Regions from separate parts of the Burkholderia vietnamiensis LMG 10929 genome, predicted to be linked through region 2. Evidence: predicted binding sites of a transcription regulator. Region 2 holds the regulator's gene; the other holds the start of a gene.

Region 1 (7,798 bases), on a different replicon from region 2:
TCGCGCGCGAGTCTCGCGGCCGCGCTCGAAACGTTCGGCGCGCAGGTCGCACTGGCGCATTCTGGGCGCGACGCGCTGAACGCGCTGTCGCGCCAGCGGCCTGGCGTCGTGCTGTCCGATCTCGCCATGCCCGACGGCGACGGCTTCTGGCTGCTCGATCACATCCGTCATCTGCCGGGCGACGACGCACGCATGCCCGTGGTTGCCGTGACCGCGCATACCGGCGCGGAAGAGCGCAAGCGCGTGATGGCGGCCGGCTTCGACGCGTATCTGCCCAAGCCGGTCGATATGCCGACGCTCGCGAGCGTGATCGTCGACGTGTCGTCCGAGGGTGACGGAGCGGCGGCGGCCGGCCGGGGACAGCACTGAATTGCGGTTGCATGCGCCTATCCCGAGGAGCGGACGATGAAGCGATCGAATTACACGCAACGCGACGGCATCGGCGGCCGGCCGGCGCATCGCAGGCGGATGCGGCCGGCCGCGCAGATCATCGGCGCGTTGCTGCTGTCCTGCGCGTGCGTCGCGACGCCGCGCCCGGCAGCGGCCGACGAAAGCGTGGGGCACAAGCTCGCGAGCGAAGCATCGGCGGTGGGCGGCCAGCTGCGCGATGCGACGCTCGCATCGCGTATCCGCGCGGCGCTCGTGGCCGAGCGCGGCCTCGCGTCCGACGACATCGATGTCCAGGTCCACGGCCGCGTGGCCGAGTTGACGGGCAGCGTGCCGGACGAGCCGCAGCATGCGGCGGCGATCCGCGTCGTGCGTGACGTCAGCGGCGTGAGCGGTGTGCAGGATCGGCTGAAGGTGGGCCGGAAGTAGCGCGACGCAGCGGGGTGGTCGAGTTGACGGCGCGGCGTGGGTGCTGGAACGGCTAAAGATGCATTGGAAGTGACGCGCCCCGAGCGCGTAGGCGAGTCGACACGCAGCGGCAACGTGCGGCGGCGTTTCGCGTCGTAAATGCGACAGGCGGGCCGGCGGGGGTGCACGAGCCGCTGAACGTACGCTGGGGAGTAGCACGCTGCACCAGCGTGGTGATGCGGCAGCACGTCACGGCGCGCTTTACATCGTGCGTGACACGGAGGGCGTGTGCGACAGACGCGTCGACGGTGCGCTGAAAGTAGCACGACGGACGAGCGCGTCTGACGGTTGCAAGTGTTCGGAATGTGCGCTGCGCCGCCGCGACGCATACGCCCGCAGCCGTCGCGATTTTCGCGCGCCGATCGACCGACGAATACGGAGACGCCGATGAAGACGAGCACGAACCATCACGGCAACAGAGGCCACCGCAGGGCGTCCCCTCGCATCCCGCTGCTGCTGTCGATACCGACGGCGCTGGCACTGGCCGCCACCTCGGCGCTCCCGCAGCCGCCCCCGGCATCCTCGGTGCGCGTTGCCCCTGGCGTCGTGCGCCCGGGCGAGACGCCCGACGAGGCGGACATGACACGACGGCCCACCGGTTTCGATGCGGAGTTCGTCGACAAGGCCGGCATCGTCGGCACGACCGCGGTGCAGGCGAGCCAGCTCGCGCTCGAGCGCTCGTCGAATCCGCAATTGAAAGCGTTCGCGCGCAGAATCGTCGACGACTACGGCCGCATGACGGCCGAACTGCGCCGGCTCGGCGCACGTAAAGGCGTGCCCGTGCAGACGCGCATGCTGGTCGACCCGGCGCTCACTGCGCTGCGCACCGAAACTGGCGTGGCGTTCGACAAAGGCTACCTGTCGGTCGCCGGGCCGACGGCGCAGGAGGCGGCGGTGAAGCTCTACGAAGCCGAACGTCGCGACGGCCGCGACGCGCAGCTTCGCGCGTTCGCGGCCGATGCGCTGCCCACCCTCAACGAACACCTTCGCGCGGCGCGCGAGCTTGCACGGTCCGTTGCGGCGCGTTAGGCCGCCATCTCCATCTCATTGCCGCCCGGTCGTCGCGTCATTCTCCGGGCCGCCGGGCGACGCCTCGTAAGGCGGCGAATCGAGCGCCGTTTCGCCTTCCTCGATCAGCCAGTAGGGCGACGCGCCGTAGTACGCATGCAGCGCCTCGGCCCACGCCGGATCGGCCATCGCGGGCCAGCGATCCTTGTCGAAGCCCGGCGCCTCGCGTACGCGCTCGGTCGGCACCGGCAACACGAAGCAGCGACGCGCCGCATCGAGCGTCAGCACGTTCCACGGCAGCGCGAGCAGCTTGTCGCCGATGCCGAGAAAGCCGCCCGACGACACGACCGCATACGCGATCCGGCCGGCGCGCACATCGAGCATGATGTGCGTGACCTTGCCGATGTCGTCGCCGTCGATCGTCAGCACGCGATCGTCTTGCAGCGTGCCGGCGGCCATCACGTCCGGCCCCGGCCCGCCCGTCGAGCGGCCGTCATCGCCGACGATCCCTGCATGCGCGCGTGGCGCCCGGTCGGTTGTCATCGCTGTTCTCCTGGTCGAAACGATAGGGGGTGCCTGGGTAGCCGCCATCAGCGCCGGCGCGGCAGCGACACGTCCTCGAGCGTGTTGGCCAGCTCGTCGCGCGCCGGGCCGCCGGCGCGCGTCGCGATGTCGCCGAGCGACACGATGCCGACCACGCGGCGCTGGCCGTCGAGGACCGGCATCCGGTGCAACTGCACGTCGGCCATGCGCTGCTGGACGTCGCCGACGCCGTCGTCCTCGATGCACCATTGCACCGGCGCCGACGCGACGGCCTTCACCGGCGTGTCGGGCGAATGGCCATGCGACAGCGCGCGTATGGCGAGGTCGCGGTCGGTCACGATCGCGACCAGTTCGCCGCCTTCGCATACGGGCAGCACGCCGATGTCGAAGCGCTGCATCAGTTCGGCCGCATGGCGGATCGTGTCGTTCGGCGCGACGCAGACGACGTCGCGCGACATGATCTCGTTGACGCGATACATGGACGCCTCCTTTTTCAGAGCAAGACGAGCGCGGAGCAGGATGCGTGCCGCGCGCGGTTCACTCGCGGCCGGCGAACGGGTCGCGCGGTGCGACAAATTTGCCAGCGCGCTTGTACATCTTCCACGGCTTCCGCCGCGGCCGGCTCGACGAGCAGTGCGTCAGTGTCCGACGCCCGTCATCACGACGATGGCGAACACCAGCGCGCTCTCGACGGCCGCGAGCGCCGCGACGCCCGCGGCGCCGCTGACCTCGTTCCATGCACGTTCCATGCGTTTCATCTGTCTGCTCCGGTCGGTCCGGCCCGGCGCAGCGTGGCCGCGCAGCCTGGGCCGGGTGCCGCCGTCAGCCGTGATCGCGGCGGCGGTGTCAGGACACCCGGCGCGCGTGGTTCGCGCGGAGCCGGAAGGGTGTCGCGGCGTCGATCGCGCTCGCGCCGCCGAGGGCGGGTTGGGCGCTGTCAGGGAGCCCTGCATCGATCGGTTCGTCGATATGGACTTCCCGGCACGGCCGTCGCAACACGCTGATGCGGCGACGGAAAGGAGCGGCGGCCGCTGACACGGCATCGCGGCCGCCAGCCCGAGTGATCGAGCCTCCGGGATCGAAGGGCGCAACGACCGTACCTGTATACGGCGCGCGGGATGTCGCTTGTCGCGACGTCACGCATGCGGACGCGGCAATACATCGCGATCCGCCAAGGGACAAAGAAAGGAAAACGCCGACGAATAAGCCGCTGCGAGGCGACGGTACGCGGTGATTTCTGCACGTGGCGCGAGCGTTTCGACGCAAGGAAGCTCGCCCCGCGCATCTATCGAGTTCAATGGAACGTACGAGCGCTGCGTGGGACGGCACCTTCTGCGCGAAGCCGCGCTGCGCGCGCTCATCGCTTGTCGCCGCGAACGCGCGCAGCGCACGGCCCACGTCGCAAGCCCTGCGCTCCGCAGCAACCCGCCGCAGCGGCTCACCAACCGATACCACCTCGCGCCGCCCGCATCGCCCGCCGCAAAAAACACGACCACCAAGGCCCAGCAGGCACGCTGTTTGCGCACGCTCGCCGCGCCAATCGACACGCGCGACCCGCCGCGCAGGAGCCACATGAACAGCCGATCCTTGCTGCACCGTCCGGAACCCACGCCCGACCTCGATCCCGATCCGGCGCTGCCGGAGCACGACGATCCGGTGGACCCGCCCGTGCCGGCCGGCCCGCCGCAAGGCGACCCGCCGTCGCGGCCGCCGCCGGTACGGATGCCGGGCGGGGGCGGCGCACCGCAGCCGGCCGCGCGCTCACTGAGAGGAGGACCATCATGGACATTCACGTGCAATCGCCGGACAAGCGCGCGATCGCCCAGGTGCTGGGCCGCTATTTCGAGTCGCGTTCGTTGCGCTATCACATCGAGGAACTGCCGGGCGGTGTGCTGCAGATCGGCTTTCGCGCAAGCGGCCGGCCGGCTGCCGTCACGGTGTCGTTCGACGAGTCGGCTTACGACACGTATACGCACTGGGACGCCAGCCAGAAGCAGCTCGCGCTCGGCCGGCTCGCCGACGGCTTCTCGCGCATGATGTCCACGCGCAGCACGGCCGCGCTCGCCGGCGACTATCACGTCGAGCGTTTCTGATTCAGCCATTCAGCCCCGGCTTGCGCCGGATCCCGGCAAAGCGCCCCGGCTCAACGGGCGCTTTGCGACTTTGCGCGCGTCGCGTAGGATATTTGCTGTTAAGCGCACGCTACGTTCGCACGGCCCGCTGCCGGCGGCCTTGGCCGGCAGCGCGCGACGCGCTTTGATCAGAGTTCATCTTGATTCGAGTTCGATACGCATACCCGACGGAGATTGCCCCGATGACCGTTGCCCGCCCGTTGCTGTCACCCGGCATGCGCCGGCTGGTGTTCGGCCTGTCCGCCTTCACTGCGCTGACCGCGGTCGGCGCGCGCGACGCGGCGGCCCAGACGCCTTCGCCGCTCGGCGAATGGCAATATTCGGCGGGCGTTCCGCTGCGGAAGATCTTCAGCCCCACGATCCCGACGTGGCAGGTGAGCGTCGGCGCCGCGATGACGCTGCAGCCGCGCTATGAGGGCTCCGATCGCTATCGGGTGATGGGCGGCCCGAACGTCGACATCCGCTATCGCGACCTGTTCTTCCTGTCGACGGGCGAGGGGCTCGGCGCGAACGTGCTGCGCGGGCCGAACTGGCGCGTGAGCATGTCGGTCGGTTATGACCTCGGGCGCCGCTCGGCCGACGACCTCGGCCATCTGAACGGCCTCGACAACATCAACGCGGCGCCGGTGATGAAGCTGGCCGCCGACTACGTGATCTCGAAGGACTTCCCGCTCGTGCTGCGCGCCGACGTGCGGCGCAGCATCGGCGGCTCGAACGGCTGGGTCGGCGATTTCTCCGCGTACATGCCGATGCCGGGCAGCAACGAGCATTTCTTCTGGTTTGCCGGGCCCACCGTATCGTTCGCCGATTCGCGCTACATGAACAGCTGGTTCGGCGTGAACCAGGGCGCAGCCGCGCGTTCGGGGCTGCCGGCCTATTCGTCGGGCGCGGGGATGAAGTCGTTCGGCGCCGGCGTGACGATGGTCTGGTTCGTCAACAAGAACTGGTTCGTGACGATGGACGGCGCGATCGAGCAGCTGGTCGGGCGCGCAAGACGCAGCCCGATCACACAGCAGTCGACCAACGGCGTGTTCGACATGTCGGTCAACTACCAGTTCTGATTGCCTCGGCACGCCGCGGCGCGCAGATGACGCACCCGCGCGCGCCTGTGGCATCCGGCGTCACGGTGATATGATTCCGACCTGTACAAACGTACAGTGATCGATCCCGTGACGCCTGCATCGCCGCCGCCTCCGGCGTTTTACTACCTGACCAACTTCGAACGTGCGCTCGCGTGGCTCGGCGAGCGCTACGACGACCTGCTCGACGCCGCCGAGCGCGCGTTCGTCGCCGAGTTCGCGCGGCTGCCGCAGGCATCGCGCGCATTGCTCGTGCGGATGCTGATGCGCAACGGCTCGGACTTCCGCGCGAGCAAGCTCGCGTATGACGAGATCGGCTGCCCGCTCGGCGCGGCCGCGCCGCTCGCCGCGCTCGGCTGGGTCGATCCGGCGCCCGCGCTTACGCTCGACGCGCTGTTCGCGTTGTCGACGCGCGCCGATCTGCTGAAGATGTTTCCGTCGCTCGGTGCGCATGCGGGCGAGCGCAAGCCGGAATGGCTCGAACGCCTGCGCCCGGCTTACGGCGACGTCGCGCAACCGCTCGACGCATGGTGCGCCCAGGCCGACGATCGCGTGCTGCGGGTGACGGTCGGCGCGCTGTGCGAACGGCTGCGGCTGATGTTCTTCGGCAATCTTCATCAGGACTGGACCGAGTTCGTGCTCGCCGATCTCGGCGTGTTCCAGTACGAAAGCGTGCCGTTCGCGCCGTCGTCGCGCGCGTTCCAGCAGCGTGCCGACGTCGATGCGTATCTCGCGCTGCACGCGTGCCGCGCGGCGCTCGACGCCTGGCCGGACGAGCTGCCGTTCGACGAGCTGCTCGACGCGATCGACGTGGTCGAATGCGCGCAGCCGTGGCTCGCGACGCGCCGCGCAAAACTCCTGTTCACGCTCGGCCAGACCTGCGAGCGCCGCGCCGACTGGGACGCCGCGCTCGACGCGTATGCGCGCAGCGCGTGGCCGGGCAGCCGGCATCGGCGCATTCGCGTGCTGGAACGCTGCGAACGCATCGCCGATGCACTCGCGCTCGCGCTCGACGCGCGCGAGCGCTTCGAAAGCGACGAGGAACGCCAGCGGGTCGAGCGGATGCTGCCGCGCTTGCAGCGCCGTCTGGGGCAGCCGGTCGAACGCGCGCGCAGCGCGCCGGCCGTGTCGCGCGAGACGCTCGTGCTGGCGCGCCCGGACGCGTCCGTCAGCGTCGAATACGCGGTGCGCGACCATCTTGCGCAGCCGGGCGCGCCGGTCCATTACGTCGAGAACACGCTGATCAATTCGCTGTTCGGACTGCTGTGCTGGGAGCCCGTGTTCGCGGCCGTGCCCGGCGCCTTCTTCCATCCGTTCCAGCGCGGCCCGGCCGACCTGCACGCGCCCGATTTCGCGGTGCGCCGCGCGGACGCGTTCGCCGCCTGTTTCGCGCAGCTCGACTCGGGCGCATACCAGGACACGATCCGTCGGCACTATGCGACCAAGACGGGGCTGCAGTCGCCGTTCGTGTTCTGGGGCGTGCTGACCGACGAACTGCTCGACGACGCGCTTGCGTGCTTGCCGCCCGAGCATTTGCGGCTGTGGTTCACGCGCCTGCTCGCGGATATCCGCAGCAATCGCTCGGGGCTGCCCGATCTGGTCCGCTTCTGGCCCGGCGAGCGGCGCTACGAGCTGATCGAGGTGAAGGGCCCCGGCGACCGGCTGCAGGACAACCAGACGCGCTGGCTCGCGTACTGCGTGGCGCACGGCATCCCGGTGCGCGTCGTCGATGTCGAATGGGCGGGCGCCGGCGTCGAACACGCCGAAGCGGCAGGGCTGTCCGCATGAGCTACGTCGTCGCGGTGCGGGCGATGTGCGAGTTCACCGCGCGGCGCGGCGATCTCGACCTGCGCTTCACGCCCGCGCCGACCGCGCTCGAAGGCATCGCCGGCCACGGCGCCGTCACGTCGGCGCGCGGCGCACGCTACGAAACCGAAATCGCGCTCGCCGGCACGTGGGGCACGCTGACCGTGCGCGGGCGTGCGGACGGCTACGACCCGGTCGCGAACCGCCTCGAGGAGATCAAGACTTACCGCGGCAGCCTCGACGCGATGCCGGCCAACCATCGCGCGCTGCACTGGGCGCAGGCGAAGGTCTATGCGCATCTGATGTGCGCGACGCGCGGCCTCGCCGAAATCGACGTCGCGCTCGTCTATTTCGACATCGTGTCCGAGCGCGAAA
Region 2 (7,798 bases):
CGACCGGATCCGGCCCGTAGATCTCGATCACGTCGCACCCGATCTCCGACTCGATCAGCGCGTGCGGCGCGCCTTCGGCGATCTTGCGGCCTTCCTCGATCACGCACAGCCGATCGCACAGGCGCTCGGCTTCTTCCATGAAGTGCGTCGTGATCAGGATCGTCTTGCCGCGCGCGAGCAGCGAGCGCAAGCGTTCCCACATCAGGTGCCGCGCCTGCGGATCGAGGCCGGTCGTCGGCTCGTCGAGCACCAGCACGTCGGGATCGTTCACGAGCGCCCGCGCGAGCGTCAGGCGCCGCTTCATGCCGCCCGACAACTCGCCGACGCGCGCGTCCGCCTTGTTCTCCAGCTTCGCGAATTCGAGCAGCGGCGGCACGAGTGCGCGCGCGGCCGGCGCGGAGATCCCGAAATAGCGGCTGAACACGAGCAGGTTCTCGCGGACCGTGAAGTCCGGATCGAGATTGTCGAATTGCGGCACGACGCCGACGCGCCGGCGCGCATGGCGGGCGCGCGACGGGACCGGCTCGCCGCAGAGCGAAATGGCGCCCGCGTCCGGATAGACGAGGCCAAGCAGCATTTTCAGTGTGGTGGTCTTGCCGGCGCCGTTCGGGCCGAGCAGCCCGTAGCATTCGCCGGCCTCGACGTGGAAGGACAGGTCGTTGACGACGAGTCGGTCGCCATAGCGTTTTTCGACGTTCCGGAAATCGATCGGTGCAACGGACATGGGCAGGGTGTCGTTGTGAACGGGCGCCGCCGCGCCGGCCGGCTCGGCGGATGCCACGCGCCGTATGCGAACGGCTCGGACTGTCGCCGGTCACACGGACATGGCTCGCGTGCCCGCGCTGACGGCACGGACGACCCATTCTAGTGCATCGACCGCGCCGCTTCAGCGCGGGCCTGCGGTTTGCGTCGGATGCGCACACGAATCGTGCGCTGCATCATTGCCGACGCGCGTGGTGCGGCGAATCAGCGTTTTCCATCCCTTGCGCGTTGGATTGCGGCGCACCATGATGATTGCATAGCGCACGTAGTCGCGACCGGGAGGTTTCATGGCTAGCTACAACAAGATTCTGCTTTGCTACGACGGCACGCTCGAGGGACGCAAGGCACTGCGGTGCGGCGCGAATCTCGCGCTCGACCTGAAGGCGGAAACGCATTTGCTGTCGGTCGTCGACATGCGCTCGAGCATCGCGCAGAGCGCGGGACTGCTGACCGATGTCGCGTGCGGCCGCTTCGAAGAAACCGCGCGCGAGATCCTGCAGGAAGGGGTGAACTGGCTGCGCGAGCGCGGCGTGCAGGCCGAAGGTCATTTTGCGTTCGGCTACCCGATCGACGAAATCGCGAACCTCGCAACCGAGATCGGCGCCGACCTCGTCGTCGTCGGCCATCGCTGTCGAAGCGGATTGTCGAGATGGTGGATGGGGGCCGGCAACACGCTACTGCTCGATCGCGTGAACTGCAGCATCCTCGTCGCATGTTCGTCGGCCCAGGAGCAGAAGGCCGAGATCGCACGCGAGCGCGAGGCGGCTACCGCGAGCGGTAAATAGTGGGCTAATGGCACGAGGATGCACGCGTTTGCCGCATGACCAGCTCGCTGGCTTCGCGATGAGCGCGTGCCGTGTGCCGCATCCGCGGCACCGCCTACCGGCAACGCGCGCTCAGCCGTGCAGGTCGATTGCCGCGAGCTTCCACGTAAACAGGCCGAAGCGGTGGAAAATCGCCGCGTAGCGTGTGCCGTCGGCGCTGCGCTGGTACGTCACGACGAACTCGTCGATATTGCGGTAGCCCGCGCTCGTTTGCTGTGTCCGACCGGGATCGCTCGCGCCGGCTGGGGCGGGAGCTGGCACCGGGACCGAGGTGGCGCCGCTGGCGGCTGCCGGCACGCTCGCTGGACTGCCGGCGCTCGACGGTGGCACAGCCGGCGCGCTGGCTGGCGCGGTGCCTGACGGCGACCTCGACGGCGAGCCGGCCCATTCGGGAGGCCGTTCGCCGGGACTACCGCGCGGCGGGATGCCGCTCATCAACGCTGCAACACCTTCCGGCGTCGCGTACGCGTCGACCAGCGGGCCGATCAACGCAGACCCGATCAATGCGCCCAGCACCGCGAACGGATTGTTCTTCTTCACCGCGTCGATCCGGCGCATCAATTCTTCCGTGACCTGCTGCTTCAGACTGATGCGCAGCGACGGAAAATCGACGTACTCGCTGACCGCCTGCGCATCGCGCGCATCGATTGCCGATTTGAGCCGGCCGAGTGCCACGTATGGCGACGCATATGCGTAACCGATCGCCGCCAATACGGCGACGATCAGCACGGCGATCAGTAGCGGCTTGAGCCGCCGGACGCGGCCCGCAGATCCAGTCACGATGCCTCCGGTGCGGATGGGTTCCGCCCTCAGAGACCGTGGTGCGCTGCCGATCGTTCCTCGGCGATGCAACGGTCGATCATCCGGCAGACGGCGTCGATCGTCCCCACCATGATCAGGCGCGAGCGGCCGTGATAGACGCGCACCGGTGCGCGGCGCGCCGGTTCCGCATGATTCAGGCCGGCATTCAGCGAGACCCGCGCGAATGCGGGCAGCGCCGACGGCAGCAGCGACGCCTGCCGTTCGACTGCGACTTCTTCGCTCACTGCGGGCGCCGCAGCGGACAGCGGCGCGCAGGGCGTGCGGCCGCGCAGGTGACGCAGGCGGCCGAATTGACGGAAAGGCAGCAGACGGGACAGGCGTTCCATGGTGTTCTCCTCAGCGAGACCGATTGTCAGAGTTCGCCCGAGCGGATCAGCCCGACGGCGATGCCTTCCAGCGCAAATTCCGCGCTGCCGGCTTTGACGAAGATGTTTTCGTAATCCGGGTTCTCCGCGATCAGCTCGATGCCGCCGGGACGGCGCATCAGGCGCTTGACGGTGACGTCGTCGCCCAGCCGCGCGACGATGATCTGGCCGTCCTTCGCTTCGGTGCGCTTTTGCACCGCGAGGAGGTCGCCGTCGAGAATGCCGGCGTCGCGCATCGACAGGCCGCGCACCTTCAACAGATAGTCGGGCTTGCTCGTGAAGAGCGCCGGATCGCACGCGTAATGCTGTGAGATGTGTTCCTGCGCAAGGATCGGGCTACCGGCGGCGACGCGGCCGACGAGCGGCAGCGACAACTGCATCAGCCCGGCGTGCGGCAACGTGAACTGGTGCGGCATGTCGTCGATGCCGAGCAGGCGGATGCCGCGCGAGGCGCCTGCCGCCAGCTCGATCACGCCCTTGCGCGCCAGCGCGCGCAGGTGCTCCTCGGCTGCATTCGGCGAGCTGAAGCCCAGTTCGGCGGCGATCTCGGCGCGCGTGGGCGGGAAACCCGAGCGCTCGATCGCGCGGCGGATCAAGTCGAACACTTGCTGCTGACGTGCGGTGAGTTTGGTCATGGCTCAACTGTATGGATAGACAGTGAGCTGTATTTTTATACAGTACTTCGCGAATTTCAAGTGTTACTTGAGGTTCGATGCGATCGCGCCGATTCCGCCGTCGTTTTGCGACGTCCCGACGCCGGTTCATCCGCCGCAACCGTCCGCCCAGTCTGCGTTAGCACTTTTGAGTATTAAAAAATGAAGAACGATTATTTTTAATAATGTAACCCGTTCGTTAGACTGGCCCGACATCGCAACACCGACGACACTGGAGAACCAATGATGGCGAAGCGCAATACGGGGCTGGGCGGCGCAGCGGGGCGCCTGATCGCAACACTGGCGTTGGGCGCGGCGGCGGCGCTCGGCATCGCCTCGCACGCATGGGCCGACACGACGTTCCTGAACGTGTCCTACGACCCGACGCGCGAGCTGTACCAGGACTACAACCAGGCGTTCGGCAAGGAATGGAAGGCGAAGACGGGCGAGACGGTCAACTTCAAGCAGTCGCACGGCGGCTCGGGCGCGCAGGCGCGCTCGGTGCTCGACGGGCTGCAGGCCGACGTGGTCACGCTCGCGCTGGCATACGACATCGATGCGCTCGCGAACAAGGGGCTCGTCGCGAAGGACTGGCAGAAGCGCCTGCCGGACAACGCATCGCCGTACACGTCGACGATCGTGTTCCTGGTGCGCAAGGGCAACCCGAAGGGCATCAAGGACTGGGACGATCTGACCAGGCCCGGCATTTCGATCGTCACGCCGAACCCGAAGACCTCGGGCGGCGCGCGCTGGAACTATCTGGCCGCGTGGGCGTACGCGGTGCACAAGCCGGGCGGCAGCGAGCAGAGCGCGAAGGAGTTCGTGACGAAGCTCTACAAGAATGCAGGCGTGCTCGACTCCGGCGCGCGCGGCGCGACGACGAGCTTCGTGCAGCGCGGCATTGGCGACGTGCTGATCGCGTGGGAGAACGAGGCGTTCCTGTCGATCAAGGAATTCGGCACCGACAAGTTCGAGATCGTGGTGCCGTCGGTGAGCATCCTCGCCGAGCCGCCCGTCGCGGTGGTCGACAAGGTGGTCGACAAGAAGGGCACGCGCAAGCTGGCCGAGGCCTACCTGAATTTCCTGTACAGCCCGCAGGGCCAGGAGATCGCCGCGCGCAACTACTACCGGCCGCGCTCGAAGAACGTGCCGGCGGAGCTGACGAAGCAGTTCCCGAAGCTCAAGCTGTACACGGTGGACGACACGTTCGGCGGCTGGACGAATGCGCAGAAGACGCATTTCGCGGACGGCGGCGTGTTCGATTCGATCTACAAGCCGCAATAACGCCACGCAGTAACGACACGCAGCACACGATAACGACAGCGGCGCGCCACGACAGCGCGCCGCATACCCGACGGGCCGGCGCGCGATTCCGAGCGCCGGCATATGCGTCGGGCCCATGAGCAGCATCGACCCAGCAAGAGCATCCGATGACGACGTACATCTTTCGCAAGCCGAGCGCGCTGCCCGGTTTCGGCGTGACGCTCGGCATCACGGTGGCGTATTTGAGCCTCGTGGTGCTGATTCCGCTCGCCGCCACATTTCTCAAGACCGCGACCTTGTCGTGGGACCAGTTCGTCGCGGCCGTCACGTCGCCGCGCGTGCTCGCGTCGTACCGGCTGACGTTTTCGGCCGCACTCGGCGGCGCGTTGATCAACGCCGTGTTCGGCTTTCTCGTCGCGTGGGTGCTGGTGCGCTACACGTTCCCGTTCAAGCGCGTCGTCGACGCGATCGTCGACCTGCCGTTCGCGCTGCCGACGTCCGTCGCCGGCATCTCGCTCGCGGCCGTCTACGCGACCAACGGCTGGGTCGGCCAGTATCTCGCGCCGCTCGGCATCAAGATCGCGTTCACGCCGGCCGGCGTGCTGGTCGCGTTGACGTTCATCGGGCTGCCGTTCGTCGTGCGCACCGTGCAGCCCGTGCTCGAGGATTTCGAGCGCGAGCAGGAGGAGGCCGCCGCATGCCTCGGCGCGTCGCGCTGGCTCACGTTCCGCCGCGTCGTGCTGCCGGCCGTGCTGCCCGCGCTGCTCACCGGCTTCGCGCTCGCGTTCGCGCGCGCGCTCGGCGAGTACGGGTCGGTGATCTTCATCGCCGGCAACGTGCCGATGAAGTCCGAGATCACGTCGCTGCTGATCATCACGAAGCTCGAGCAGTACGACTACGCGGGCGCGACCGCGCTGGCGGTCGTGATGCTGGTCGTGTCGTTCCTGATGCTGCTGCTGATCAACACGCTGCAGTGGTATCTGCAGCGCCGCACGAGCCGGGGCGCGAGCGCGCCCGTCGCGGTGGCCGCGAGCGCCGCGGGAGGTGCGCAATGAGCCGCCAGTCCAGCATCGTGTCGAACAACCATGCCGCCGCGCACGCGCGCGCGGCGACGCGGCTCGATCCCGTGAGCGAGCCGCGCGCCGTGCGCTGGCTGCTGATCGGCGTCGCGCTCGCGTTCCTCGCGTTCTTCCTCGTCGTGCCGCTCGCCGCGGTGTTCTTCGAGGCGCTGCGCAAGGGCGTCGGCTTCTATCTCGAATCGCTCGCAGATCCGGACGCGTGGTCGGCGATCAGGCTGACGCTGACGGTCGCCGTGATCGCGGTGCCGCTCAATCTCGTGTTCGGCGTGTGCGCGTCGTGGGCGATCGCGAAGTTCGAGTTCCGCGGCAAGGCGTTGCTGACCACGCTGATCGACCTGCCGTTCTCCGTGTCGCCGGTGATCTCCGGGCTCGTCTACGTGCTGTTGTTCGGTGCGCAGGGCTGGCTCGGGCCGTGGCTGCAGGACCACGACGTGCAGATCATCTTCGCGGTGCCGGGCATCGTGCTCGCGACGATCTTCGTCACGTTCCCGTTCGTCGCGCGCGAGCTGATCCCGCTGATGCAGGCGCAGGGCAGCGACGAGGAGGAAGCCGCGCGCGTGCTCGGCGCGTCGGGCTGGCAGATCTTCCGGCGCGTGACGTTGCCGAACGTCAAGTGGGGCCTGCTGTACGGCGTGATCCTCTGCAATGCGCGCGCGATGGGCGAGTTCGGCGCGGTGTCGGTCGTGTCCGGCCACATCCGCGGCGTGACCGACACGATGCCGTTGCACGTCGAGATCCTGTACAACGAATACAACTTCGCGGCGGCGTTCGCGGTGGCGTCGGTGCTTGCGCTGCTCGCGCTCGTCACGCTCGCGCTGAAGCTGCTCGCCGAGCGTCACCTCGCCGCCGAACTGGCCGGGGCACGCGACGACGTTCCCGCTCATGCCGGCCCCGTCGCGGCCGTTTCGTCGAAATCGTAAAGAGGCAAACAGAATGGGTATCACCGTCCGTCATCTTCAGAAGCGCTTCGGCGATTTCACCGCGCTCGACAACGTGTCGCTCGATTTCCCGCCGGGCGAGCTCGTCGCGCTGCTCGGGCCGTCCGGCTGCGGCAAGACCACGCTGCTGCGCGTGATCGCGGGCCTCGAGCACGCGGACGCCGGCCAGGTCCTGCTGCAGGGCCTCGACGTCGCGTCGGTCGGCGCGCGCGATCGCCAGGTCGGCTTCGTGTTCCAGCATTACGCGCTGTTCCGCCACATGACCGTGTTCGAGAACGTTGCCTTCGGCCTGCGCGTGAAGCCGCGCCGCGAACGCCCGTCGGAAACGGTGATTCGCGACAAGGTGCACGAGCTGCTGAAGCTCGTGCAGCTCGACTGGCTCGCGCAGCGCTATCCGTCCGAACTGTCGGGCGGCCAGCGCCAGCGCATCGCGCTGGCTCGCGCGCTCGCGGTGGAGCCGAAGGTGCTGCTGCTCGACGAGCCGTTCGGCGCGCTCGACGCGAAGGTGCGCAAGGAACTGCGCAGCTGGCTGCGGCGCCTGCACGACGACCTGCACATCTCGACGATCTTCGTCACGCACGACCAGGAGGAGGCGCTCGAAGTGGCCGATCGCATCGTCGTGCTGAACCGCGGTCACGTCGAGCAGGTCGGCAGCCCGCAGGACGTCTACGACCATCCGCAAAGCGCGTTCGTCTACGAATTCCTCGGCGCGGCGAACCGGCTGCCGGGCACGGTCGCCGCGCGCGGTTTCGTCGCCGAGGGCGCGGCGGCGTCGATCGCGGTCGACGCCGATTTCGCGGGCCCCGCACACGCCTACGTGCGGCCGCACGACCTGCAGCTGTGGCCGGTGGGCGGCGGCCATCGCGACGGCATCGCGGTGGACGTGCGCCGCGTGATTCCGCTCGGCGGTTCGGTGCGCGTCGAGCTGGAGGCGCGCACGGGCGGGGCGCTGGAAGCCGAGCTCGATCGCGACGCGTGGCGTGCGCTCGCGCTGCAGGTCGGCGACGGCGCGACGGCCGTGCCGCGCGCGCTGCGGGTCTTTCCCGCACACTGACGCCCGAACCCGGTCATGAGAAGAGGGCGGATACCGCT

Evidence for each region. The regulator LexA, encoded in region 2, represses DNA repair genes until DNA is damaged. The targets are predictions, from matches to a motif close to ACTGTATNNNNATACAGT.
Region 1: the regulator LexA is predicted to act here: its motif matches at 5,680-5,697, upstream of AK36_RS05095 (VRR-NUC domain-containing protein).

What each region holds. Positions count from the first base shown of each region.
Region 1 covers NZ_CP009630.1:1,124,690-1,132,487, reverse strand. Annotated here, with positions in the region: gene AK36_RS05130 (hybrid sensor histidine kinase/response regulator) at 1-369, shown strand, start outside; gene AK36_RS05125 (BON domain-containing protein) at 406-816, shown strand; gene AK36_RS05120 (DUF4142 domain-containing protein) at 1,243-1,884, shown strand; gene AK36_RS05115 (PRC-barrel domain-containing protein) at 1,900-2,406, opposite strand; gene AK36_RS05110 (CBS domain-containing protein) at 2,454-2,885, opposite strand; gene AK36_RS05105 (ATP-binding protein) at 4,188-4,499, shown strand; gene AK36_RS05100 (MipA/OmpV family protein) at 4,721-5,599, shown strand; gene AK36_RS05095 (VRR-NUC domain-containing protein) at 5,708-7,405, shown strand; gene AK36_RS05090 (ATP-dependent DNA helicase) at 7,402-7,798, shown strand, end outside.
Region 2 covers NZ_CP009631.1:2,502,075-2,509,872, reverse strand. Annotated here, with positions in the region: gene nodI (nodulation factor ABC transporter ATP-binding protein NodI) at 1-724, opposite strand, end outside; gene AK36_RS21305 (universal stress protein) at 1,050-1,547, shown strand; gene AK36_RS21300 (DUF2939 domain-containing protein) at 1,659-2,366, opposite strand; gene AK36_RS21295 (hypothetical protein) at 2,396-2,734, opposite strand; gene lexA (transcriptional repressor LexA) at 2,761-3,408, opposite strand; gene AK36_RS21285 (sulfate ABC transporter substrate-binding protein) at 3,673-4,710, shown strand; gene cysT (sulfate ABC transporter permease subunit CysT) at 4,857-5,744, shown strand; gene cysW (sulfate ABC transporter permease subunit CysW) at 5,741-6,688, shown strand; gene AK36_RS21270 (sulfate/molybdate ABC transporter ATP-binding protein) at 6,702-7,760, shown strand.